DNA from 3 places in the Microbacterium sp. NPDC057659 genome. Region 2 is predicted to be linked to each of the others. Evidence: predicted binding sites of a transcription regulator. Region 2 holds the regulator's gene; each other region holds the start of a gene.
The links. Region 2 encodes LexA, which represses DNA repair genes until DNA is damaged. Its sites were predicted from a motif close to TCGAACANNTGTTCGA; they were not measured.
Positions count from the first base shown of each region.

Region 1 (7,938 bases), 130 kb from region 2:
ACGGCGACGAGCCGGATGCTGCGATCGCGGAGAGCCTCGAGAAGCTGGGCCTCGACCACGTCGACCTGTATCTCGTGCACTGGCCGACGCCGGCGCGCAACAACCACGTGCACGCCTGGGAGAAGCTGATCGGCATCCGCGACCAGGGCCTCGCGACCTCGATCGGCGTCTCGAACTTCCTCGTGCCGCACCTGGACGACATCGTGAACGCGACCGGTGTGACCCCGGCCGTCGACCAGATCGAGCTGCACCCCGCCTACCAGCAGCGCGAGGTCACCGACTGGGCCGCCGCGCACGGGGTGCAGGTCGAGGCCTGGGGCCCGCTCGGTCAGGGCAAGTACGACCTGTTCGGCACGCCGGCCGTCGCCGACGCCGCCACCGCCACCGGCAAGACCCCGGCGCAGGTCGTGCTGCGCTGGCACCTGCAGAAGGGCAACATCGTGTTCCCGAAGTCGGTGCACGCAGAGCGCCTGCGCGAGAACATCGACGTCTTCGACTTCGAGCTCTCGGATGCGCAGATCGCCGCGATCGACGCGATCGACCCCGGCGACGGCTCGGGCCGTGTGAGCGCACACCCCTCAGAACTCAACTGAGCGGACTCACGACGCATGTCGTCGTGAGTCGTCCGATGACGCCTCGTGTCCGCATCATCTGCGGCACGGGGCGTCTCGGTGTGTACGGTCTTGGCATGCCTGCTCCCTACCGCGTGGTCGCCGTGTCCGGATCGCTCCATGAACCCAGCAAGACGACCGCCCTGGTGCGGGCGATCGCCGATGCCGTGGCCGACCGCGCCGATGTCGATCTCCGTGTCATCGAGCTCACGGAGATCGGGCCGCTGTTCGCCGGCACCCTGCGGCGCGATCGCCTGCCGTCAGAGATCGAGGTGCGCCTGCGCGAGATCGAGACGGCCGATCTGCTGATCGTGGGCACTCCGGTCTACCGGGCGTCGTTCACCGGCCTGTTCAAGCACCTCTTCGACTTCGTCGACCAGTACGCGCTCGTCGGCAAACCCGTGCTGCTCGCGGCGACGGGCGGAGGGGAGCGGCATGCACTGATCCTCGAGCACCAGCTGCGTCCGCTGTTCGCGTTCTTCCAGTCGCTGACCCTGCCGCTGGGAGTGTATGCGAGCGATTCGGACTTCGACGGGTACCGGATCACGTCGCCGGAGCTCGTGACGCGGATCGAGCTCGCGGCCGAACGGGCCCTCCCTCTGGTCGGTTACGCCGTCGAGCGGGATCCCCGCGCCGTCGCGGTGTTCTGAGCTCGGCCCCGCGCGACCGGGACCGCGTGGACGTCGGCGGCGTAGCGTGGGGGCATGCGCAACCGCCTGGCCGGCACCCTCAGCCCGTATCTGCGTTCGCACGCGGACAACCCCGTGGCCTGGCATCCGTGGGGGCAGGAGGCGTTCGACGAGGCCCGGCGCCGTGATGTGCCGGTGTTCATCTCGATCGGCTACTCCACCTGCCACTGGTGCCATGTGATGGCGCGGGAGTCGTTCTCCGACGCGGCCACGGCCGACCAGTTGAACGCGGGGTTCGTATCGATCAAGGTCGATCGTGAGGAGCATCCCGAGGTGGACGCGGCCTACATGGCCGCGGCATCCGCCTTCACGCAGAACCTGGGCTGGCCCCTGAGTGTTTTCGCGACGCCCTCGGGGCGCGCGTTCCAGGCCGGAACGTACTTCCCGCCGGTCGCCCGCGCCGGAATGCCCTCGTTCCGCGATGTGCTCTCCGCTGTGCAGGAGGCCTGGCGGGACCGACGCGAGGTGGTGGTCGAGCAGGCGGATGCCGTGGCATCCGCTCTCTCGCAGATCGTTCCCGAGCCGTCGTCGCTGCCCACGACGTCGCAGCTGGCGGAGGCTGCTGCGCAGGTCGCGGCACGGGAGGACCGCGTGCACGGCGGATTCGGAGGAGCGCCGAAGTTCCCGGTCGCGACGACGCTGCGGTTCCTGCAGATCGTCGGGCCGGTCGCGCCCGTGGAGCGTGCGCTGACGGCGATGGCGGGCTCTGAGCTGCGGGACGAGGACGGAGGGCTCTTCCGGTACGCGACGCAGCGGGACTGGACCGTGCCGCACTACGAGCGCATGCTCACCGACAACGCCCAGTTGATGGACGTCGCGCTCGCCGCGGGGCGTGTCGACGTCGTGCACGGAATCGCGGACTTCCTGCTCGGGACGCTGCGGCGCGAGGGCGGCGGCTTCGGCGCCGCGCAGGACTCGGAGTCGTGGATCGACGGACAGCGCAACGAGGGCGGGTACTACCAGCGGCCGGTCGCTTCGCGGGTGGGGCTCGAGCCGCCGGCGGTCGACGGCAAAGTGCTCACGGGGTGGAACGGCCTCGCGATCGGCGCGCTCGCCCGCGCCGGCGCGGTGCTGGGTGAGCCCTCGTGGGTGCGCGCGGCTGAGGATGCGGCGCGCTTCGTGCTGGCGACGAACCGCTCGGCGGACGGCAGGCTGGTGCGGTCCTCGCTGGACGGGGTCGCCTCGGCCGCCGTGGCGACGACGGCGGATGCCGGGCTGCTGGCCGACGGCCTGTTCGCGCTCGCGCTCTCGACCGGCGAGGCGACCTGGGCGACGGCTGCGCTGGACGTGCTGGATGCGCCCGTCGTGGCGGATCCGGTGCTCGCCGCGCAGGACATCCCGGTGGCGGGCGACGACAGCGACGGGGACCTGCCCTCGGGCACCGCGGCGCTCGCCGCGGCATCCCTCACCGCGTGGCGATTGGGGGCGTCGGTGTCATACTTCGATCGCGCGAGCGGACTGGTGGCGGGGCTCGCGGCGCGGGCTCTGGAGCATCCGTTCGGCTACGGCGCGCTGCTGCGCGTCGCCGCCGGACTGGTGTCGGCGCCGCGGCAGATCGTCGTGGTGGCCGGCTCCGACGCGCTCGCCGAGGCCGCGCGCCGGGCGGATGCCGACGTCGTCGCGATCGTCACGCCGACGCAGGCGCGCGCCTTCGCGGATGCCGGGTTCGAGCTGTTCTCCGAGAAGGACGCCGTGGAGGGCGTGGCGTACGACTGCCGCGACTTCGTGTGCAGGTTGCCGACCAGTGATCCGGGGGCGCTCGCTCCGGGGCGCTGAGGAGTGAGATCACGTGTGTATTGACAGATTGACACACGATGCGTCATCGTGTGTATCAACCGATCAGTACACGGAAGGGGGCTGCGATGGGCGGTCCGGGGACCATTCTCATCGTCATGGCGATCGCGATCATCGTTGCGATCGTGTGGCTGATCGTCCATCGCCGTGGGCGGGCCGAGCTTCCCGAGCGCATTGCGCCGGTCGTGGCGGCGGCGCGGCGCCGGGTGCTGTTCGCCGTGCTCACTGCCCTGCTCGTGTTCGTGATCGGAGCGGCCCTCGGCCTGATGCTGCCTGACCTGCTCGGGCTGCCGCTGGCGGTGACGCCCCTGGTCTCAGCGGCCGCAGGACTGCTGGTGTACGCGGCGACTCCACCGCGCGACGTCGAAGTGGACGCCGACGAGCCGCGCTCCGCCCGACTCGAGCATCGCTCCTGGCGGTCCTTCATCCCCCGCGGCTGGGTGCACGCGTGCATCGAGATCGTCGTGGTCTTCGTGGCAGTGGTCCTGTGCTGCGGCGTCACCGCCACGGACGACGAGCAAGGTCGGTCGCGGGCGATCGGCTTCACGGTCGGTGGCGAGGCTGCGGCGGGAACCCCGTACCCGGGCTGGTACTACGGTGTGCCGGCCCTGATCGGGCTCGCGCTGCTCGTCGCCGCGACGATCGTGGCGCTGCAGGGGATCGGGTCGACCGCGGTGTTCCCACGCCCGGAGGACGCGGAGAGCGACGCGCAATGGCGTCAGGCCTCGGCATCCGTCGTGCTCAAGCTGTCCATCGGCGCGGTCTTGCTCTCGCTCGGTGGCATCGCGTGGACGGCGGGTGCCTTGATGAGCGTCACGGCCTCGAGCGCCGGGGCGCCCGCGGTGTGGGTGGTCGTCGGCAACATGCTGCTCTGGGGAGGCATCGTCGCGTTGGTCCTCAGCGTCGTCAGTGCGACCCTTGCCGCCCTGACCGCGTTCACGGTCGGGGAGCGGATGTCGACCGCGCCGGAGTCGGTCCGGTGATCACGCTCGACCCGGCCGGTGCGGTCGCTCCCTTCGAGCAGATCCGATCGCAGCTCGCCGACGGCATCCGTTCCGGTGAACTGCCGGGCGGCCGCCGGCTGCCGTCGATCCGGCAGCTGGCGGGCGACCTTCGCGTCGCGGCCGGAACCGTCGCGAAGGCGTACGGGGCACTCGAGGAAGAGGGGCTGATCGAGACCAGCCGCGCGCGCGGCACGCGGGTGCGCGCCGGGCACGCCTACGACGACACGGTTCGGGACGCAGCGCAGGCATTCGTCGCGGCATCCGCGGGGCTGACTCTGGAACAGGCCCTCGGCGCGGTGCGCGCGGCATGGGACGTATGACGGGGCGGAGCGCTCGCGGAATGAGTGCCGCCGCACGCCCTGACCTGCCGAGCCAGCCGGAGCAGGAACGCCTCGATCGAGGCCCGTGTAGCGTGGGCGCACGTGGGCGACGACATCGAGCGGCTGATCGCGCGGACGCGCGCCTGGTTCGAGGCGCCGGAGCAGGTCTCGTTCTATGCGGCCGGGAATCGCGAGGGGCCGACCGAGCTCGAGTCGTCACTGCTCGAACGTCTGCGGCCGCGCGGATGGGACGTGCTGGATCTCGGCTGCGGGGCCGGGCGGCTGGCCGTCCCGATCGCGCTGCAGGGCAATCGGGTCACGGGCGTCGACGTCAGCTCGCCGCTGATCGGGGCTGCGCAGGATTTCGCACACGAACGTGGTGCAGATTCGGTGGAGTTCGACGTCGTGACCGGAACAGAGGTGTCATTTCCGCCGGCGTCGTTCGACCTCGTCCTCTCCGTCAAGCACTACTGCTACGTCCCGGGACGGGAGAGCCGACGCCGGCTGCTGAATGACGTCGCGGCGGTGCTTCGCCCGGGTGGACGTCTGCTCGTGACCAGCCACCTCGTGCCCACGGAGGGCGAGGCTCTCGAGAGCCTGCAGGATGACCCGGTCCATCACGCTGCGGCGGCAGAGTTCAGGGGACTCGAGCCGCTCGACACCTTCAGCGATGGACAGGGGTACGTGCACTGGTTCACCCGCGGCTCGCTCCTGGACGAGCTGTCCGCGTTCGGGCGGATCGACAGCGTCGAGGAGAGTGCTGACGGGACCCAGATCGGCGTCATCCTCAGGAGGTGACGGTCTGACGGCCTCGTCGTGGTGCCTGCCGGAGGTTCCGTGAGGAGGTCGCGTCATTGTCTTGTCGCGGGGTGTCTCCTGTGCGTGATGGCCGAAAAGTCGCTTCAACCTGGGGTTTAACGTTTGATGCGAAAAGATGTTCGAATGTCGGTGGCCGTCGGTTGAATAGGGGGTATGAACAGCGTCGTGGTGGACCGGTTGGTAACTCTGGAGGCAGAGCTCGCCGGTGTGCTCACGGACGCGTTCGAGGGAGAAGAGCTTCCTGATCTGCCGGATGCGGAGCTGATGCGTCTGCTGGATGTCGCGGGCCGGATCCAGCGGCGCGTGGACGGGGTGCTGGTAGAGGCGGCGGTGCAGGTGCGGGACCGGTCGGAGGGGCTTCGGGATGAGCGGCTGACGACCCGGCACGGATGCCAGCGGCCGGTCGACCTGCTCTCGATGGCGTGCCGGATCGACAGGGCTCACGCGGCGCGGATCGTCCGCGCCGCCGGATACGCGGCTCGGGCGAGGGGGATCACGGACGGGGCGTTCCTGCCCGCGAAGTACGACCGGCTGCGCGGCGCGCTGCTCGCGGGGGACGTCGGGCTGGGCGGCCTGGTGGCCGGGGCGGATTCGATCGAGCACTCTCGCACGAGGATCAGCGACGAGCAGCGGGTGGCAGCGGACCGGCTGGTCGCCGCCTACGCAAGCGGGGTCGTCCTGCACCCCGAGTCGGGTGCAGAGATCGGACGGGTGCCGGTCCCGTCGCCGGCGGAGGTGGGCGACTTCTCCCGGGCGGTGGTGACTGCGCTGGATCCGGACGGTGCCGAGCCGGATGACGAAGTCGCCTCGCGGAATCGGGGGATCAGATTCGGCAGACTCCGCGACGGTGTCTATCCGGTCTCCGGTGGACTGCTGCCCGAGGTGTACGCGCAGTGGTGCCGGCTCAACGACGCCCTGCTCAGCCCGCGGTCCGGTGCCGGAGTCTGCTTCGACGACCCCCTCGATTCCGCCGAGAACCCGAACGGGGGCAGTGACACGGGGGACGACCGCACCAGGGCGCAGAAGCTGCATGACGCGCTGGCGACGATCCTGACCGTCGCGGCCCGCGGCGGGGAACTGCCCGACCTGGGCGGCGCCGCGCCGACGCTCGTGGTCACGGTCACCGCGGCGGACTACGCCGCAGGTACCGGGTTCGCGCACGTGGACGGCGCTGATGCCGGTACGGTCCCGGTGCGGGTGGCCGCGCAGTCCGGGTGTGCGGGTGGCATCCAGAGGGTGATGTTCGATGGTCGAGGCCGCATCGTGTCGCTGAGCACCAGTGGGAGGGTCTTCAACGCATTGCAGCGGAGGGCGATCATCGCCCGCGACGGCGGGTGCGTGATCCCCGGCTGCACGATCCCCGCGACCTGGTGCGAGATCCACCACGTTCACGAGTACGCCCACGGCGGCCGCACGCACACCGACAACGGAGTCGCGCTGTGCTGGCATCATCACCGCACCCTGCACCTGTCGCACTGGCAGATCCGGTTCAGAGCAGGCATCCCCGAGATCCGCGGCCCCGCCTGGTGGGATCACCGCCGCGACTGGCACCCCACCGGCGGAGGCCGACGACACACCCTCACCAGCCGCGCGAGCCCCTGAACTCGGCAGGCAAGGTCCGCCATGCACTTGCTCACGGCGGAACGGCGCTCAGCGCGTCACGGATGACGTCGGGCTGCGACCTCGGTCGCAGCGGCCGACGTGGGCTCGTAGGCGGCGGCGAAGCTCACCGACAACCGCGCGCCGCCGTGCCGGCATCATCGGGCACGTCCAGCCGTGCGCGGCGAGGCTTCCCGTGCTGCCTCCTCGTCAGCGTTCGATCTTGACCTTCTTGACGACCGCCGCATCCGGCGCGCCCCCGACCGTGCACTCCACGATGCTCTCGACCTCGGCTCCGGCGGCGGAGGTCACCGTGCCGCCGAACTTCACGTACCAGGCATCCCCGACGATCCGCGATTCGAGCGGATCGAGCTTCGGACTGCCGTTCCACGTGTCGGGGTCGACCTCGGCCTGTGCTGCATCGTTGCACGCCGTGGTGGCCTCGCTGTAGGTCAGCCCGGAAGCCGTCTCGGTGAGCGCAGTCGCCGAGTCAGACGCCGTGCTCGTCGCGGTGGGTCTGACCACGGGTTCCGGTTTCGGACCGAAGGCCTGCGCGAGGGCGACGATCACGACCAGGACGACCGCCCCGAAGACGGGAACCGTCCACCAGGTCCGATACCAGGGCTTCAGCTGCTGAGGGTTCTGCGCCACCAGGCAACACTATGGCAACCGGTCTCAGCACAGACTCCGAGCACCTCACCCGGTAGTGTTCTCCGGGGCCGAATCGGCCGTCGAGAACACGGGGAGAACGCATGTCGGTTGGTCTGCTGGCGGTCGTCGACGACATCCTGAGCGCCGCGATGAAGGCATCCGCGAAAGCCGCGGGAGTCGTGATCGACGACGCCGCCGTCACGCCGCAGTACGTGCAGGGACTGACGCCGGCGCGCGAGCTTCCCGTCGTCGTGCGCATCGCGCTCGGGTCGCTCGGCAACAAGTTCCTCATCATCATCCCGGTGGCGCTCGTCCTCACGGCGTTCGCACCCGCAGTGCTGCCCTACCTGCTGATCGTCGGCGGTGTGTACCTCTGCTTCGAGGGCGCCGAGAAGGTGCTCGAGTGGTTCGGTTTCGGGCACGGCCACGAGGACGAGGGCGCGCGTGACGA
Region 1 covers NZ_JBHVHU010000004.1:76,947-84,884, forward strand. The annotation lists gene ACFVAE_RS16780 (aldo/keto reductase) at 1-593, shown strand, start outside; gene msuE (FMN reductase) at 689-1,261, shown strand; gene ACFVAE_RS16790 (thioredoxin domain-containing protein) at 1,316-3,076, shown strand; gene ACFVAE_RS16795 (hypothetical protein) at 3,163-4,077, shown strand; gene ACFVAE_RS16800 (GntR family transcriptional regulator) at 4,074-4,418, shown strand; gene ACFVAE_RS16805 (class I SAM-dependent methyltransferase) at 4,521-5,216, shown strand; gene ACFVAE_RS16810 (DUF222 domain-containing protein) at 5,391-6,839, shown strand; gene ACFVAE_RS16815 (hypothetical protein) at 7,047-7,487, opposite strand; gene ACFVAE_RS16820 (DUF808 domain-containing protein) at 7,589-7,938, shown strand, end outside.
Region 1: ACFVAE_RS16810 (DUF222 domain-containing protein) is a predicted target of LexA. The motif match lies at 5,345-5,360, and genes of this name have one in related genera.

Region 2 (7,938 bases):
GCCGTGCGAGGACGGCATCCAGCGTCTGCTGGTCGAGGCCGTCGGCGAGCTCGAGCGTGACGATCAGCTCGGGGCCCCGCATCCGAGCATCCGGGTCGCCGGGCGTGACGTGCAGATCGATGACCGCCAGCTCGTGCGCCACGCTGGCCTGCAGCGCGGCGAACACCTCCGGCGAGAGGAAGCTCGGCTCCCAGCGCTGATCCTGCGCGACCGCCCAGACCGCCGGGCGTCGGAACACGAACTCGGTCTCGGATGCCGGGTCGAGGACGATCAGGTCGGTCTCCTCGCTCGACGCCGAGAGCGCCGCGCGCATGGCCTCGACGGGGATAGGGCGTGCCGTGGCATCCCATCGCGACATCGTCTGTACGGAGGAGAACACCGGCTGCACGCGGCGCCCGTCGGGGGCGGCGACCGTGACGATCGAGAGCTCCTGCGTCTTGTCGACCTTCAGGCCCGTGGGTCCCACCCCCTGGTCGCCCTTCTCGGCGACCAGGGGTACCAGTACCCGCGCGGTGCGGAACGCGTCGACGACTTCTACCTGGGTGCCGGTGCCCGCACGGAACCGCAGCAGCGCATCCAGGAGTGCCGGATCGGCGGAGCCGTCGTCCGCGGTGTGCGGGTTCGACTCGAAGCTGCGACCGGCCCAGGGGACGCCGGCGGAATCCGCTGCGTTGCCGTCGCCGTGATCGCAGGCGTCGTCAGTCGCCGGCGACATCCAGCGCCTCGGCCAGGGTGAACGCGCCCGCGTACAGCGCCTTGCCGACGATCGCGCCCTCGACGCCGAGCGGCACGAGCTCGCGCAGTGCGGCGATGTCGTCGAGGCTGGCGATGCCACCCGAGGCCACGACCGGCTTGGGGGTGCGCTGGGTCATCTCACGCAGCAGTTCGAGGTTCGGACCGCGCAGCGTGCCGTCCTTGGTGACGTCGGTGACGACGTAGCGGCTGCAGCCGGCATCCTCGAGGCGGTCCAGCACCTCCCAGAGGTCGCCGCCCTCCTTCGTCCACCCGCGTGCCGCCAGAGTCGTTCCGCGCACGTCGAGTCCGACAGCCACGGCCTCGCCGTAGCGCGCGATCACATCGGCCGCCCACTCCGGGTTCTCGAGCGCAGCGGTCCCGAGGTTGATGCGCGACGCACCCGACTCGAGCGCGGCCTCGAGGCTCGCGTCGTCACGGATGCCGCCGGAGAGCTCGACGCTCACGCCGCGGAACTGCTTGATGACCTTGCGCAGGATGCCGGCGTTGCTGCCGCGCCCGAACGCCGCATCGAGGTCGACGAGATGGATCCACTGCGCACCCTGGTCGACCCACTCGCCCGCAGCGTCCACGGGGTCGCCGTAGCTGGTCTCAGTGCCGGCCTCGCCCTGGGTGAGGCGCACGGCCTTTCCACCGGCGACGTCGACCGCGGGAAGCAGGATGAGAGAGGGAGCCTGTGCGAAGTCGTTCATGTCGTCCTTGTTCGGGAAGATCGGATGCCCGAGCCCGGGCACGAGAGAAAAGCGTAGCCCGGGCTCCGCGGCGTCTCAAATGACATGACACCCGTGGTCGGCTTTCACCCAGGCGCACGCGACTACGATCGGGGGCGCGTGTGCCCGAGATCCGGCGTGCACGCCCGAGATCACGAGGAGCGACCGCATGTCCGACCCGCAGTTCGAAGGCGGTGCGGACGCACCCGTACGCGGGCGCTCGGCGTCGACTCTGACGCCGATGCCGTCCGCGCCCGACGTCTCCTCCACCACCGGCGGACCGCGCTACCTCCGCCGTTCCTCCGCCGCCGCCGAGCGCGGCGATGACGCGGCATCCGCTCCGCTGCGACGCGAGCGACGCGAGCGCCAGTCGTTCCTGCACCAGGACCGACGCGACGAGCCGGCGCGAAGGGGCACTCGCGGCGCGCTGAACAGGATCGGCTTCAAGCTCGCGCCTGGTGCGACGGAACAGGCCGTCCGCGACGACCAGCAGGTGGTCGGTCAGCATTGGCCCGGCCCGCGCACCATCGCGATCGTGAACGGCAAGGGCGGAGCGGGGAAGACGCCGACCACCGCCCTGCTGTCCGCCGTGTTCGCCCGCTACGGCGGCGCGGGCGTGCTCGCCTGGGACAACAATCAGACCCGTGGGACGCTGGGTTGGCGCACCGAGAGCAGCGCCCATGAGCGCACACTGCTCGAGCTGCTGCCCGAGACCGAGCGGCTGCTGGGCGCCTCCGCGCAGTCCGCGGACCTCGCGCAGTTCGTGCATCACCAGCCCCGCGAGAAGTACGACGTGCTGCGCTCGAAGCCGATCCGACTCGCGCACGAGAACCGCCTGCACCCGGCGGACGTCGACGCGATCCACGCCGTCGCCGCGAAGTTCTACCGCGTCATCCTGATCGACTCGGGCAACGACGAGTCCGATCCGATGTGGCTGCGCATGATCGATCACGCCGATCAGGTGGTCGTCGCCACGACCACCCGCGACGACCACGCCGAGGCCGGGGCGTTGCTGCTCGAGGCTCTCGCAGAGCGCGACGAGCGCTCCGCACGACTCGCGAGGAACTCCGTCGTCGTCGTCTCGCAGGCCGACCCGAAGGCGACCGGCGCCGACGTGCAGCAGGTGGTGTCCGGTTACCGGGAACTCGCCCGCGACGTGGTCAGCATCCCGTTCGACCACGAGATGGTCGACGGAACTCTCCTCCTCGGCGGGCTCGCTCCCGCCACCCAGCGCGCATGGCTGACCGCGGCAGCCGCGGTTGCCCGCGGGCTCTGATCCGCGCGTCCGCGCGCGGGTCTCAGAGCGAGGTCACCCAGTTGCGCAGCAGCCGGATGCCGGCATCGCCGGACTTCTCGGGATGGAACTGCGTCGCGGCCAGGGGCCCGTTCTCGACGGCCGCGAGGAAGCGCTCGCCGTACGTGGCGTAGGTCACCGCGGGCTGCGGGAACGGCGCCTGCACGTCGAGCTCCCACTCCTTGGCGGCGAAGGAGTGCACGAAGTAGAACCGCTCCTGCTCGATGCCGCGGAACAGGACCGACCCCTCCCCCGGCTCGACGGTGTTCCAACCCATGTGCGGGAGCACCGGGGCGTCGAGTTCGGTGACGGTGCCCGGCCACTCGCCGAGCCCCTCGGCATCGTGCCCACGCTCGACGCCGCGCTCGAACATGACCTGCATGCCGACGCAGACACCCAGCACGGCGCGGCCGCCGGCCAGACGCCGCTCGATGATCTCATCGCCGCCGTGCCCGCGCAGCGCGGTCGCTACCGCCGCGAAGGCCCCCACGCCGGGGACGAACAGTCCATCGGCCTCGAGCGCCTTGGTGCGGTCACCGGTCAGCTCGACGTCGGCGCCGGCGGCGGCCAGCGCCTTGACGGCGGAGTGCACGTTGCCGGAGCCGTAGTCGTAGACGACGACGCGAGAAGCTTCGCTCACAGGGCGCCCTTCGTCGACGGGATGCCCACGATCAGCGGGTCGAGCGCCTTGGCCTGGCGGAACGCCCGTGCGAACGCCTTGAACTCCGCCTCGGCGATGTGGTGCGGGTCGCGGCCGCCGAGCACGCGCACGTGCACGGTCAGGCCTGCGTGGTAGGTGACCGCCTCGAACGCGTGACGTACCAGCGACCCGGTGAAGTGACCGCCGATGAGGTGGAACTCGAAGCCCTCGGGCTCGCCGGAGTGCACCAGGTACGGTCGACCCGAGATGTCGACCACGGCCTGTGCGAGAGCCTCATCGAGCGGCACCAGCGCATCGCCGTAGCGCGAGATGCCGGCCTTGTCGCCGAGCGCCTCGCGGATCGCGTCGCCGAGCACGATCGAGACGTCTTCCACCGTGTGGTGCGCGTCGATGTGGGTGTCGCCCGAGGCGCGGACGGTGAGGTCGGTGAGCGAGTGCTTCGCGAACGCGGTGAGCAGGTGGTCGAAGAACGGCACCGAGGTGTCGATGCTGCTGCGGCCGGTGCCGTCGAGGTTCAGCTCGAGCTCGACGGTGGACTCGGATGTGCTGCGCGTGCGGCTGGCGGTGCGGTCGCTCATACTGCCGATCCTATCGAGGCCATGGCATCGAGGAACGCGGTGGTCTCGGCCTCGGTGCCGGCGCTGACGCGAAGGTGTCCCTGGATGCCGATGTCGCGGATCAGCACACCGCGGTCGTACAGGGCGCGCCAGGTCGTGTGCGGGTCGTCGACACCGCCGAACAGGACGAAGTTCGACCATGATTCGTGCGGGAGGTAGCCGAGCTCGGTCAGCCCTGCGGTGATGCGGTCGCGCTGCACGACGATGTCGTCGACCATGCGCAGCATGACGTCGGCGTTGCGCAGGGCCGCAGTCGCCGCCGCCTGGGTCAGAGCGCTCAGGTGATATGGCAGACGCACCAGGCGGAGCGCATCGATGAAGGCAGGATCCGCGGCCAGGTAGCCGACGCGTGCACCGGCGAAGGCGAAGGCCTTGCTCATCGTGCGCGACACGCACAGCCGCGGACGCCCATCAAGAAGAGTGAGCGCCGACGGCGCATCCTTGGGGGCGAACTCGTGATAGGCCTCGTCCACGATCACCACGCCGCGGGCGACCTCGTAGACCGCCTCCACGACATCGAGTCCAAGGGGGGTGCCGGTGGGGTTGTTGGGCGCACACAGGAAGACGACATCCGGGTCAGCGGCTGCGACCTGATCCGCGGCGTCCTGCGGGTCGATCCGGTAGTCGTCGCCACGCGTGCCGGCGATCCACCTCGCTCCGGTGCCCTGCGCGAGCAGGGGGTACATCGAGTACGTCGGAGCGAACCCGAAGGCCGTGCGGCCGGGGCCGGCGAAGGCCTGCAGAATGTGCTGCAACACCTCGTTGGACCCGTTGCCCGCCCAGATCTGATCCGGACGCAGACCGTGGCCGAGATAGTTCGCGAAGCCCTCGCGCAGCCGCGTGAACTCCCGGTCCGGATAGCGGTTCACCTCGCGCAGCGCCGCGGCGACGTCCTCGAGGATCTGGGCCGCCACATCATCCGGAACCGGATGGGTGTTCTCGTTGACGTTCAGCGCGACCGGCAGCGGCGCCTGCGGCGCGCCGTACGGTGTGAGTCCGCGCAGATCATCGCGGAGGGGCAGCTCGTCGAGTGAGGTCACCCGTCAATCGTATGGCGGGTGCCACCCTGGTTCAGTCCGTGTAACGTGCGGGAATCGCGATCTCCTGGCCGACCTGCAGGACGCCGCCGTGCAGGTTGTTCAGACTGTTGATCTCGTCGACGACGTCACGCGGATCAGCGCCGGGAGCCACCTCGCCCGCGATGGACCAGAGTGTGTCGCCCGGCATGACCATGACCGTCTCGAAGTCGACGGGGGCCGTGCGCTCGCCCGACGCGAGCGCGGAACCGCCGGCGATGCCCGCGTAGGCGATGCCGATGGCGACGGGGGTGGCGACGAGAGCGCTCAGCACCCGGCGTCCGCGCCGCGTCATGCGCAGGCGGGTGCCGATGACTGCAGTGGGGGCGATGCCGATGGTGCTCATGTCGTGCTCCTCGTCAGATGGAATCAGCTTTCGCATCCGCCGCTCGGCCGGGAACGGCGGATGCGAAGCTGTGTTCCGAACTTATCTTCGATATCGAATACTTGTCAAGCGTTCTTCGAAATCCGCGACCCTCGTTCACCGACACGCTCGAACAGATCTTCCGATTCCGGCGACTTCTCGGATACGGTTTCGATAACGACACCCCATCACGGACCACCGACATTCGAATCGGCTGCTCTCGGAGCACGGTGGGCCGGCGCACGAAGGAGCACCGATGAGCGACATCGCAGGCAACGCATCCGAGGCGCCGCGCACCCGCCGGCGCAAGAGCCTGAGCGCGAAGCAGATGGCGATCCTGGAGGTCATCCAGACCTCGATCGCCACTTACGGGTATCCGCCGAGCATGCGCGAGATCGGTGACGCGGTGGGGCTGAAGTCGCTGTCCAGCGTCACCCACCAGCTCGGCCAGCTCGAGCTCAGCGGCTATCTGCGCCGCGATCCCGGCAAGACCCGTGCCATGGAGGTGCTGATCGATCTGCCGGGAGCCAGCACCGAGAACCCCGCCGACGCCGTCCCGCCGGTGGGCGACGCAGCACTGGTGCCCCTGGTCGGCCAGATCGCCGCCGGTGTCCCGATCACCGCCGAGCAGCAGGTGGAGGAGATCTTCCCCCTGCCCCGGCAACTGGTCGGCAAGGGCGAGCTGTTCATGCTGAAGGTGCAGGGGGAGTCGATGATCGACGCCGCCATCTGCGACGGCGACTGGGTCGTGGTCCGCTCGCAGAGCACCGCCGAGAACGGTGAGATCGTCGCGGCGATGCTCGACGGCGAGGCCACAGTGAAGACCTTCCGGCAGCGCGACGGCCACACCTGGCTGCTGCCGCGCAACTCCTCCTTCGAGCCGATCCTCGGCGACGATGCCGTCGTCCTCGGCAAGATCGTCGCCGTTCTCCGCGCGGTCTGACCGCCTTACTGCACCTACGACCAAGGCACTCCCTGATCCAGGGAGTGCCTTCGTCGTTCCGTGTGACTCCGTATGTCGCAGAGCCGTACCCTCGAGACATGGCATCCGCATACGGCACCTGGCACTCCCCTTTCGACGCCGCGAGCATGGCGGCCGCGACGCCGCGGATCGACGGCGCACGATTCGTCGGTGATGAGATCTGGTGGGGCGAGTCGGTGCCCGCCGAGGGCGGCCGCATCGCGGTGCGCAGCTCGACCGGCGCCGAGATCCTGCCGTCACCCTGGAACGCGCGCTCTCGCGTGCACGAGTACGGAGGCGGAGCGTGGACGACAGACGCCGCCGGCACCCTGTACTTCGTCGAAGGCGGCGACCAGCGTGTGTACCGGATGCCGCGGGGCGGATCGCCCCAGCCGATCACCGAGGCCGGCCCCCAGTACGGCGGTCTGTCGGTGCAGCACGGGCGCCTGCTCGCGGTGCGCGAGGACCTGCGCCCCGAACGGCACGTCCGGGCGATCGTGGAGATCCCCACCGACGGCTCCGCCGCCGACAACGATGACGCCGCGCGCGTCTTCGTGTCGACGAGCGGTTTCGTCGCGCATCCCGCGCTCTCCCCCGACGGCACCCGCATCGCCTGGGTGCAGTGGAGCACGGAGCGGATGCCATGGGAGCAGTGTCTCCTGCACCTCGCGGCCATCGGCACCGATGAACTCGCCACCATCGGCACCGGCGCCGCACTGCAGCCGGAGTGGGTGACGGACACCGAGCTGCTGTTCCTGGACGACCCGAAGGGGCGCTGGAACCTCGAACGCGTCGAGCTGGACGGCCTGCACGTCGCCTCGCGGACCGCGTACCCGATCGACGCCGACACGGGCGGCGGTCTGTGGGTGCTCGGCAACCGGTGGTACCGCCCTCTGGGCGACAGCCGGATCGCGGCAGTGCGCACGAACGGGGCGGACGAGCTCGTCCTGATCGAGCGCGACGGAACAAGCACGCACCTGTCGCTGCCGGTGACGGCCGAGGCCAGCATCGACGATGCCTCCGGCGGACGCATCCTGGTGTCCGGCACCGGAGCGACCGTCGATCGCGGGCTGTGGGTGCTGGACACCGTCACCGGCCAGGCGTTCGCGGTTCGCGGCGGCGCCCCGGTCGACCGGAACTGGGTGGCGGCGCCGCGACCGGTGACCTTCGACGGGCCGCACGGACCCGTGCACGCGTTCGACTATCCGCCGACGCACCCGGATGCCGTGGCCGCCGACGGCGAGCTTCCGCCGTACATCGTCATGGTGCACGGCGGGCCGACCGCCCACGTCGGCGGGGCGGCATCCACCGCCTACACATACTGGACCAGCCGCGGCATCGGCGTCCTCGACGTGAACTACGGCGGCTCCACCGGGTACGGCCGCGCCTATCGGGAGCGCCTGGACGGGCAGTGGGGCGTGGCCGACGTGGACGATGTGATCGCGGCAGCGCGCGGCCTCGTGGCATCCGGCGCGGCCGACCCGGACCGCATCGCCATCCGC
Region 2 covers NZ_JBHVHU010000004.1:205,458-213,395, reverse strand. The annotation lists gene ACFVAE_RS17480 (SseB family protein) at 1-715, opposite strand, end outside; gene priA (bifunctional 1-(5-phosphoribosyl)-5-((5-phosphoribosylamino)methylideneamino)imidazole-4-carboxamide isomerase/phosphoribosylanthranilate isomerase PriA) at 699-1,445, opposite strand; gene ACFVAE_RS17470 (AAA family ATPase) at 1,633-2,739, shown strand; gene hisH (imidazole glycerol phosphate synthase subunit HisH) at 2,762-3,397, opposite strand; gene hisB (imidazoleglycerol-phosphate dehydratase HisB) at 3,394-3,996, opposite strand; gene ACFVAE_RS17455 (histidinol-phosphate transaminase) at 3,993-5,075, opposite strand; gene ACFVAE_RS17450 (LysM peptidoglycan-binding domain-containing protein) at 5,107-5,457, opposite strand; gene lexA (transcriptional repressor LexA) at 5,732-6,418, shown strand; gene ACFVAE_RS17440 (prolyl oligopeptidase family serine peptidase) at 6,517-7,938, shown strand, end outside.

Region 3 (7,938 bases), on a different contig from region 2:
CGTCTCGGTCATCGTCGTCGTGGACGCCACGACCGGCCGCATCATCTCCGGCCCGGAGATCCACGCGCGAGGCATCGCCGAGGACGACGCGGTGTTCGACGACGTCGCACCGAAGATCGTCGCCGCGCTCAAGGAGGCTTCGGGCAACGGCGTGCGTGACACGCACGCGCTCTCGCAGGTCGTGCGCCGCACGATCGGCCGCTGGGTCAACCAGAAGCTGCGTCGTCGCCCGATGATCGTCCCGCTGGTCATCGAGGCGTAACCCGGATCGGATGCCGGGATTCGGTCGCGATCGCGCATCGAATCCCGGCCTCACCCGCGTCATTGCGGGGTATTGTCGGTGCCCGGGAATACCGTAGAGACATGGCCAGGAGCACCACGAAGTCCGAGCGCGCGTCCGCGAGCGCTCCCAAGAGCGCTCCGCGGCAGTCCTCCTCGCGATCCTCGTCGTCCCGATCGCAGAAGGCGGCTCCCGCGCCGAAGAAGTACGCCGACGAGCTCGACAAGCCATCGGTCGGTCTGCGCATGTGGATGGGCGTCGCGCACGGCGTCGGCGGGCTGTTCCGCGCCTTCGGTCCCGAGACTCTCGAGAAGGATCAGCGCCGCGACGGCTTCCCGTTCTTCCTGGTGCTGCTCGCCTGCATGGGCGCGGTGGTGGAGTGGTTCTTCATCGGCAACGACGTGGCCGCGCAGATCTCGGCCTATTCGGTCGGCGGCCTCGTCGGTCGCACCGCCTTCCTCATGCCGGTGCTGCTGCTGTTCCTGGCGGGCTGGTTGTTCCGGCATCCGTCGTCGGTGCACGACAACGGGCGGATCGGCATCGGCTTCGGCCTGCTGATCCTGAGCATCGCCGGCATCTGCCACGTCGCCTCCGGCAGCCTGAATCCCAAGGGCGAGATGGTCTGGCCGCAGCCCCGCGACGGCATGCCCGCGCTCAGCGAGGCGGGCGGACTGTTCGGCTGGATGATCGGTCAGCCGCTGCTGTTCCTCGGCCAGGTCTTCGCGTACATCGTGCTGGGACTCCTCATCGCGCTGAGTCTGCTGATCATCACCAAGACACCGCCGAACCGCATCGGCGAGCGCCTCGGCGACCTGTATGCGTGGATGTTCGGCGCGGAGCGCCGCGAGAAGGTGGAGAAGACGGCGGATGCCTCCGAGCAGACGCCCGATGAGGACGACGGCGTGCTGCCGTGGTGGCGGCGCAACAAGACCGGCCGCGAGGAGGACCCCGACGACGGCGTCGACTCCAAGGCCATCACCAAGCTGCTCGACGAGCCGACCGCCAAGGCCGCCTACGATCAGGCCGTCATCGTCGACGACCCGTCGGATGCCGCGACCGAGGTGCTCACCGACGTCAGCGCCCTGACTCAGCTGCTCGACGAGCAGAACAGCGCCACCGCGCTGCTGGACGACTCCGGCACGACGGGGGAGCTGCCCGGCTTCGACGGCTTCGGCACCGCGGGCCCCGGCCAGAACGGTCCGCAGCCGCCCGCCGCACCGTATGTGCTGCCTCCCGCGGCCGTGCTCGCGGAGGGGCCGCCCTCGGTGGCGCGCTCGGAGGCCAACGACCGCATCGTGCAGCAGATCACGAACGTGCTCACGCAGTTCAACGTCGACGCGAAGGTCACCGGCTTCTCTCGTGGCCCCACGGTCACGCAGTACGAGGTCGAGGTCGGCCACGGCGTCAAGGTCGAGAAGATCCTGCAGCTGAGCAACAACTTCGCGTACGCGGTGGCTTCGAACGACGTGCGCATCCTGTCGCCGATCCCCGGCAAGAGTGCGATCGGCATCGAGATCCCGAACACCGACCGTGAGACGGTCTCGCTCGGTGATGTGCTGCGCTCGCCTGCGGCTCAGAAGAGCACTCATCCGCTGACGATCGGTGTCGGCAAGGACGTCGGGGGCAACTTCGTCGTCGCCAACCTTGCGAAGATGCCGCACCTGCTGGTGGCCGGTTCCACCGGCTCCGGTAAGTCCAGCTTCGTGAACTCGATGATCACCAGCCTGCTGATGCGGGCGCGTCCTGCCGACGTGCGCATGGTGCTCATCGACCCGAAGCGTGTGGAGCTCACCAGCTACACCGGAGTCCCGCACCTGATCACGCCCATCATCACGAACCCGAAGAAGGCTGCGGAGGCGCTGCAGTGGGTCGTGAAGGAGATGGACATGCGGTACGACGACCTCGCGTCGTTCGGATTCCGTCACATCGACGATTTCAACCGCGCCGTGCGCGCCGGCGAGGTCGAGGTCCCCGCCGGCAGTGAGCGCGTGCTCAAGCCGTACCCGTACCTGCTGGTCGTGGTCGACGAGCTCGCCGACCTGATGATGGTCGCCCCGCGCGACGTCGAGGACTCGATCGTCCGCATCACGCAGCTCGCACGAGCCTCGGGCATCCACCTCGTGCTGGCGACGCAGCGCCCCAGCGTCGACGTCGTCACCGGTCTGATCAAGGCCAACGTGCCCTCGCGTCTGGCGTTCGCCGTGACCAGCGTCACCGACAGTCGCGTGATCCTGGACAGCCCCGGTGCTGACAAGCTGATCGGTCAGGGCGATGCCCTGTTCTCGCCCATGGGCTCGTCCAAGCCGTTCCGGCTGCAGGGCGCCTGGGTGCAGGAGAGCGAGATCGACGCGGTCGTCAAGCACGTCACCGGCCAGGCCCGACCGGAGTACCGTCCGGACGTGCAGGAGGGTGCAGCGACGGCGAAGAAGGAGGTCGACGAGGACATCGGCGACGACCTCGAGCTGCTGCTCGCGGCGGCCGAGCTCATCGTCACCTCGCAGTTCGGCTCGACCTCCATGCTGCAGCGCAAGCTGCGCGTCGGTTTCGCCAAGGCCGGCCGCCTGATGGACCTGCTGGAGTCACGTGAGATCGTCGGCCCCTCCGAGGGGTCGAAAGCCCGCGACGTGCTGGTCACGGGCGAGCAGCTGCCCGAGGTGATCGCTCGGCTGCGCGGGGCGCCCGCACCGACGCCGGCCCCGGCAGCGCCTGCTCCGCAGGCCGCGCCTCCGGCTGCGGCGGCGGAAGCCGCGGACCCGTATCCGACCGATCCCATCGAGGCGCAGTACGACGGGCTGCCGGTCGTCGAGAGTGACGGCGACGAGGACGCCTGGGGGCTGACCGGGCGAGACTGATCGATAGGATCGGTTCGTGGCGATTCCCCGACAGCTTCCCAACGCGATCACCATCGCCCGCATCCCGCTCGCGGTGGTGTTCTTCGTACTGCTGCTCATGGGCGGCAGCTACGGCGAGATCCAGCCGGTGCTGCGCTGGGTCGCGGCGATCCTCTTCGTCGCCGCCATCTCCACCGACTGGGTCGACGGCTACCTGGCTCGGAAGTACGACATCGTCAGCGACTTCGGCAAGCTCTGGGACCCGATCGCCGACAAGCTGCTCACCGGCGCGGGTTTCATCGGCCTGGCGATCCTCGCGGAGGTGCCGTGGTGGATCGTCGTCATCATCCTGATCCGCGAGTGGGGCATCACCGTGCACCGGCTCATGATCAGGAGCGAGCACGTCGTCGCGGCGGCGTGGATGGGAAAGATCAAGACGGTCGTGCAGGGCGTCGCGCTGAGTTGGGCGCTGCTGCCGCTGCACGTGCTGGTCGGGATGCCGGCATGGATCGTCGTCACGCAGACGCTGATGATCACCGCTCTGGTGCTCACGGTGGCGAGCGGCGTGGACTACATCGTCGCGCAGGTGCGCGGATCTCGCACGGCACGGCGATGAGCGACGCCGCCGAACTGATCGACGCGCTGCGTCGTCGTGGCTGGACTCTCGGTGTCGCCGAGTCGTTGACCGGGGGAGCGCTGTCCGCCGAGCTGGTCTCCGTGCCCGGAGCTTCGAACGCACTTCTGGGCGCGGTCGTCGCCTATGCGACTCCGGTCAAGCACAGCCTGCTCGGGGTCGACCAGACGCTGCTCGACGCGTACGGACCCGTGCATCCCGAGGTGGCCGTCCAGATGGCCTCCGGCGTGCGACGCGCCGTCCAGGTCGCCGGGCGTCCGGCTGACGTCGGCATCAGCACCACGGGCATCGCCGGTCCCGACTCGCCGGACGGACAGCCGGTCGGCACCGTGCACATCGGCATCGTGACCCCGGTCGCGCAGAGCGTGCGATCGTTCGTGTTCGACGGCGACCGAGCGCAGGTGCGCCGAAGCAGCGTGGACGCAGCGATCGCGGCGGCGCTCGAACTGGTCCGGGAATAGCCGCGGCGCGGCGCCGGTTCTCCCTGATGTGCTGATGACGCAGCGAACGCTCACAACTGAACCACAGAGAGAAACAGTAGATTTGATGACGCCAGGTGGGGTTAGACTGGCGATCCGCTCGGCGCACGAGCCGGCGGAGACGATGGAGGGGAGGTTCCGATGATCCTTGTACGACAGGAGATCGGCGATGTGCTGAGGGACTTCCGCCTGCAGAAGGGGCGCACCCTCCGGCAGGTCGCGGGAAAGGCATCCGTCGCCCTCGGCTACCTCAGTGAGGTCGAGCGCGGACAGAAGGAGGCGTCCAGCGAGATCCTCGCCTCGGTCGCCGAAGCCCTCGACGTCCCCATCTCGACGATCATGCGTGAGGTCGGCGACCGCATCTCGGTGCTGGAGGGCCTGCAGGTCTTCCCCGACGTGGTTCCTGACGACCTGGTCGCCTCGGTCGAGCCCGAACTCTCGCTGCGCTGATCACGGATGCGACGCAGTGAGTTCCTGCGCGCCGTCGACGACGAGTTCGGCACGCGCGCCACGACGCTGACCCAGGATCTCGTCCTCGGCAGCCTCGGCCGCACAGCGGTCGAAGCGCTGGACGCCGGAGTGCCGCCGCGAGAGATCTGGCTCGCGCTCTGTGAAGAGGCCGATGTTCCGGCAAGCCGTCGCTACGGCGTGGGGCGCCTGGAGCCGGGCAAACGCTGACGGATTCATCCGCACTTCTGATCGATACCAGGACGGCGTGTCGTCGAAGAAGTGTTCGATAGAAGCGTATTGTTCTGCACAGATGGATTCCGGCCGGAATCTTCCCACAGGAGGCGGTATCGCCGACGCGATGTCGGTGGCCCCTCCTACGGTGAAAGACATGGCCTGACGCCATACGCCTTGTCTCAGATCCAGCCCCGCCGGGGCCGGGCGCGACAGCCTACAGGCGGCAGAACTCGAGTACGAAGGAGCACGTCATGCCCTCACCCGCAGACCGCGAGAAGGCCCTGGAATCCGCCCTCTCCCAGATCGACCGTCAGTTCGGAAAGGGCTCGGTCATGCGACTGGGCAGCGACGAGCGCGCACCGGTCGAGGTCATCCCGACCGGATCGATCGCGCTGGACGTCGCCCTCGGCATCGGGGGACTGCCGCGCGGCCGCATCATCGAGATCTACGGCCCGGAGTCCTCGGGTAAGACCACGTTGACCCTGCACGCGATCGCCAACGCCCAGCGCGCCGGCGGCATCGCCGCGTTCATCGACGCAGAGCACGCCCTCGACCCCGAGTACGCGAAGAAGCTCGGCGTCGACATCGATCAGCTGCTGGTCTCGCAGCCCGACACGGGCGAGCAGGCGCTCGAGATCGCCGACATGCTGATCCGCTCCGGCGCGATCGACCTGGTCGTCATCGACTCCGTCGCGGCCCTGGTGCCGCGCGCTGAGATCGAGGGCGAGATGGGCGACTCGCACGTCGGTCTGCAGGCCCGCCTGATGTCGCAGGCACTCCGCAAGCTGACCGGTGGGCTGAACCAGACCAAGACCACCGCGATCTTCATCAACCAGCTGCGCGAGAAGATCGGTGTGTTCTTCGGCTCGCCCGAGACCACCGCCGGTGGTAAGGCGCTGAAGTTCTACGCATCGGTGCGTCTCGACATCCGGCGCATCGAGACGCTGAAGGACGGCTCAGACGCCGTCGGAAACCGCACTCGCGTCAAGGTCGTGAAGAACAAGATGGCGCCGCCGTTCAAGCAGGCTGAGTTCGACATCCTGTACGGCGTCGGCATCTCGCGCGAAGGCAGCCTGATCGACTTCGGCGTCGAGCACGGCATCGTCAAGAAGTCCGGATCCTGGTACACCTACGACGGCGACCAGCTCGGGCAGGGCAAGGAGAACGCCCGCAACTTCCTGATCAAGAACGATGACATCGCCCTGGCGATCGAGACGCAGATCAAGCAGAAGCTCGGCATCGGCGGCGCTGCCGCTCCGGCCGAGCCCGTGGCCGACGAACTGGCTCAGCGCCGCCCGGCCTGATCATGACGGACAACAGCGGGGGCGAGCGCGACGACGATCGGCTCGCCCCTGTGATCCCGCTGTTCGGCGGCATGGGGCAGAGCAAGAGCAGCGACAGCGTTCCTCGGCGCACCGGTGACGACGGGCTCTGGCGCTCCACCTGGGACGACGGCGAGGCCGAGCGCCCTGCCGCCCCCGGTGCCCGGCATCCCGCCTACGGCGCACGCGCGCAGAGCGACGAGGAGCCGGCCGCGGTGCCTCGCCTGCGCGCGCTCCGTCCCGCGCACGACGGGGACGCTCCTGACGACGACGAGAGCGCGCCCGACCCTGATCGGCTGCGCTCCACCGCTGAGGAGACCCTCGTGCGCAAGCTCCGCAGCCATGCGATGTCGGTGTCAGAGGCGCGCACCGTCCTGCGGACCGCCGGGCTCGCCGGCGACCAGATCGACCAGGTGATCGACGACTTCGAGCGTCGCAAGTACCTCGACGATCGCGCGCTCGCCGGTCATCTCGTCATCTCCGGGGTCGAGCGCAAGGGGCAGGGTCGCGTTGCGCTTTCCCGCGCGCTCGCGCAGCGGGGCATCCCGCGCGACATCGTCGACGAGGCTCTCTCCGAGCTGCCCGACGACGATGCTGAGCGGGCGCTCGAGTACGCCAGGACCAAAGCGCGCAGCATGACCAGGCTCGACCCGGATGCCGCGCTGCGGCGGCTGGTCGGTCAGCTGTCGCGCCGCGGCTACGGCGGCTCCGTCGCGATGAATGCGGCGAAGACCGCGCTGCGCGAGGCATCCTCGACCGGTTCCGCCTCAAGGGTTCGCTTCATCGAATCCGAGTGAGCCGAGGAACGACCTCGGCTCACTCGGTCGGGCGGATCAGCTTCCCGGAGGCGCCGGGAAGTCGCCGCCTCCGGAGCCTGACCCGGGAGAGGGGAAGTCACCCGAGGAGAACCGGCCCGAACCGAGACGCGTGCTGGTCGAAGTGTCATCCGATGTGATCGCCTGGTCGAGGTCGGCGAGCACGACGACGTCGCCGGCGCTGAGCCCCTTGGCGATCTCGGTGCGTTCCGCACCGACCGCGCCGAGAGTGACGGCTGTCTTCTTCACAGCACCGTCAATCAGGACGTCGACGGTCGCAGCGGAGCCGGAGCGAGTCACCGCCGATGTGGGCACCGTGAGCACGTCCTTCGCTGCGGCGAGCTGCACGGTCGCCGTTGCGGTCGCACCGATGCGCGGCGTGTCGTCGCCGGCATCCACAGCCAGAGTCACCGTGTACGACGGTGTGGAGGTCGACGACGTGTTCAGCACGCCGATCGACGCGACTGTGGCGTCGTACTCCGCTCCGAACGCCGGCAGCACCACCTTGGCATCCTGTCCCACCTCGACCTTGCCGATCCTCGAGAGCCCGACGCCGACTTCGACGACGTAGCCGCCTGCGCTCTGCACCGTGATCACGGCGGTGTCCGAACCGGCGCTCACCGTGTCGCCGGGGACCATCCCGACCGAGACGATCGTGCCGTCGATCGGGCTCGTGAGCGTCGCGAGCGCCAGGTCCTGCTTCGCGATCGCCAGTTGGGCTTCGGCTGCGTCGATCGCCGCCTGATCGGCGAGGATCTTCTCCGCGGTGATCGTGCCGGACGATCCCGAGCCGCCGGTCATTCCGTCCGGCGTCGCCATGCTGGTCACAGCGGCCGTGCGGATCACGAGAGTCGAGCTGAACGCGCTGGTGCCGGCAGTCGTCCCGGTCTGCG
Region 3 covers NZ_JBHVHU010000001.1:795,698-803,635, reverse strand. The annotation lists gene ACFVAE_RS03900 (ribonuclease J) at 1-262, shown strand, start outside; gene ACFVAE_RS03895 (DNA translocase FtsK) at 364-3,132, shown strand; gene pgsA (CDP-diacylglycerol--glycerol-3-phosphate 3-phosphatidyltransferase) at 3,149-3,727, shown strand; gene ACFVAE_RS03885 (CinA family protein) at 3,724-4,206, shown strand; gene ACFVAE_RS03880 (helix-turn-helix domain-containing protein) at 4,366-4,674, shown strand; gene ACFVAE_RS03875 (DUF3046 domain-containing protein) at 4,681-4,902, shown strand; gene recA (recombinase RecA) at 5,160-6,212, shown strand; gene ACFVAE_RS03865 (regulatory protein RecX) at 6,215-7,027, shown strand; gene ACFVAE_RS03860 (HlyD family efflux transporter periplasmic adaptor subunit) at 7,064-7,938, opposite strand, start outside.
Region 3: recA (recombinase RecA) is a predicted target of LexA. The motif match lies at 4,946-4,961, and genes of this name have one in related genera.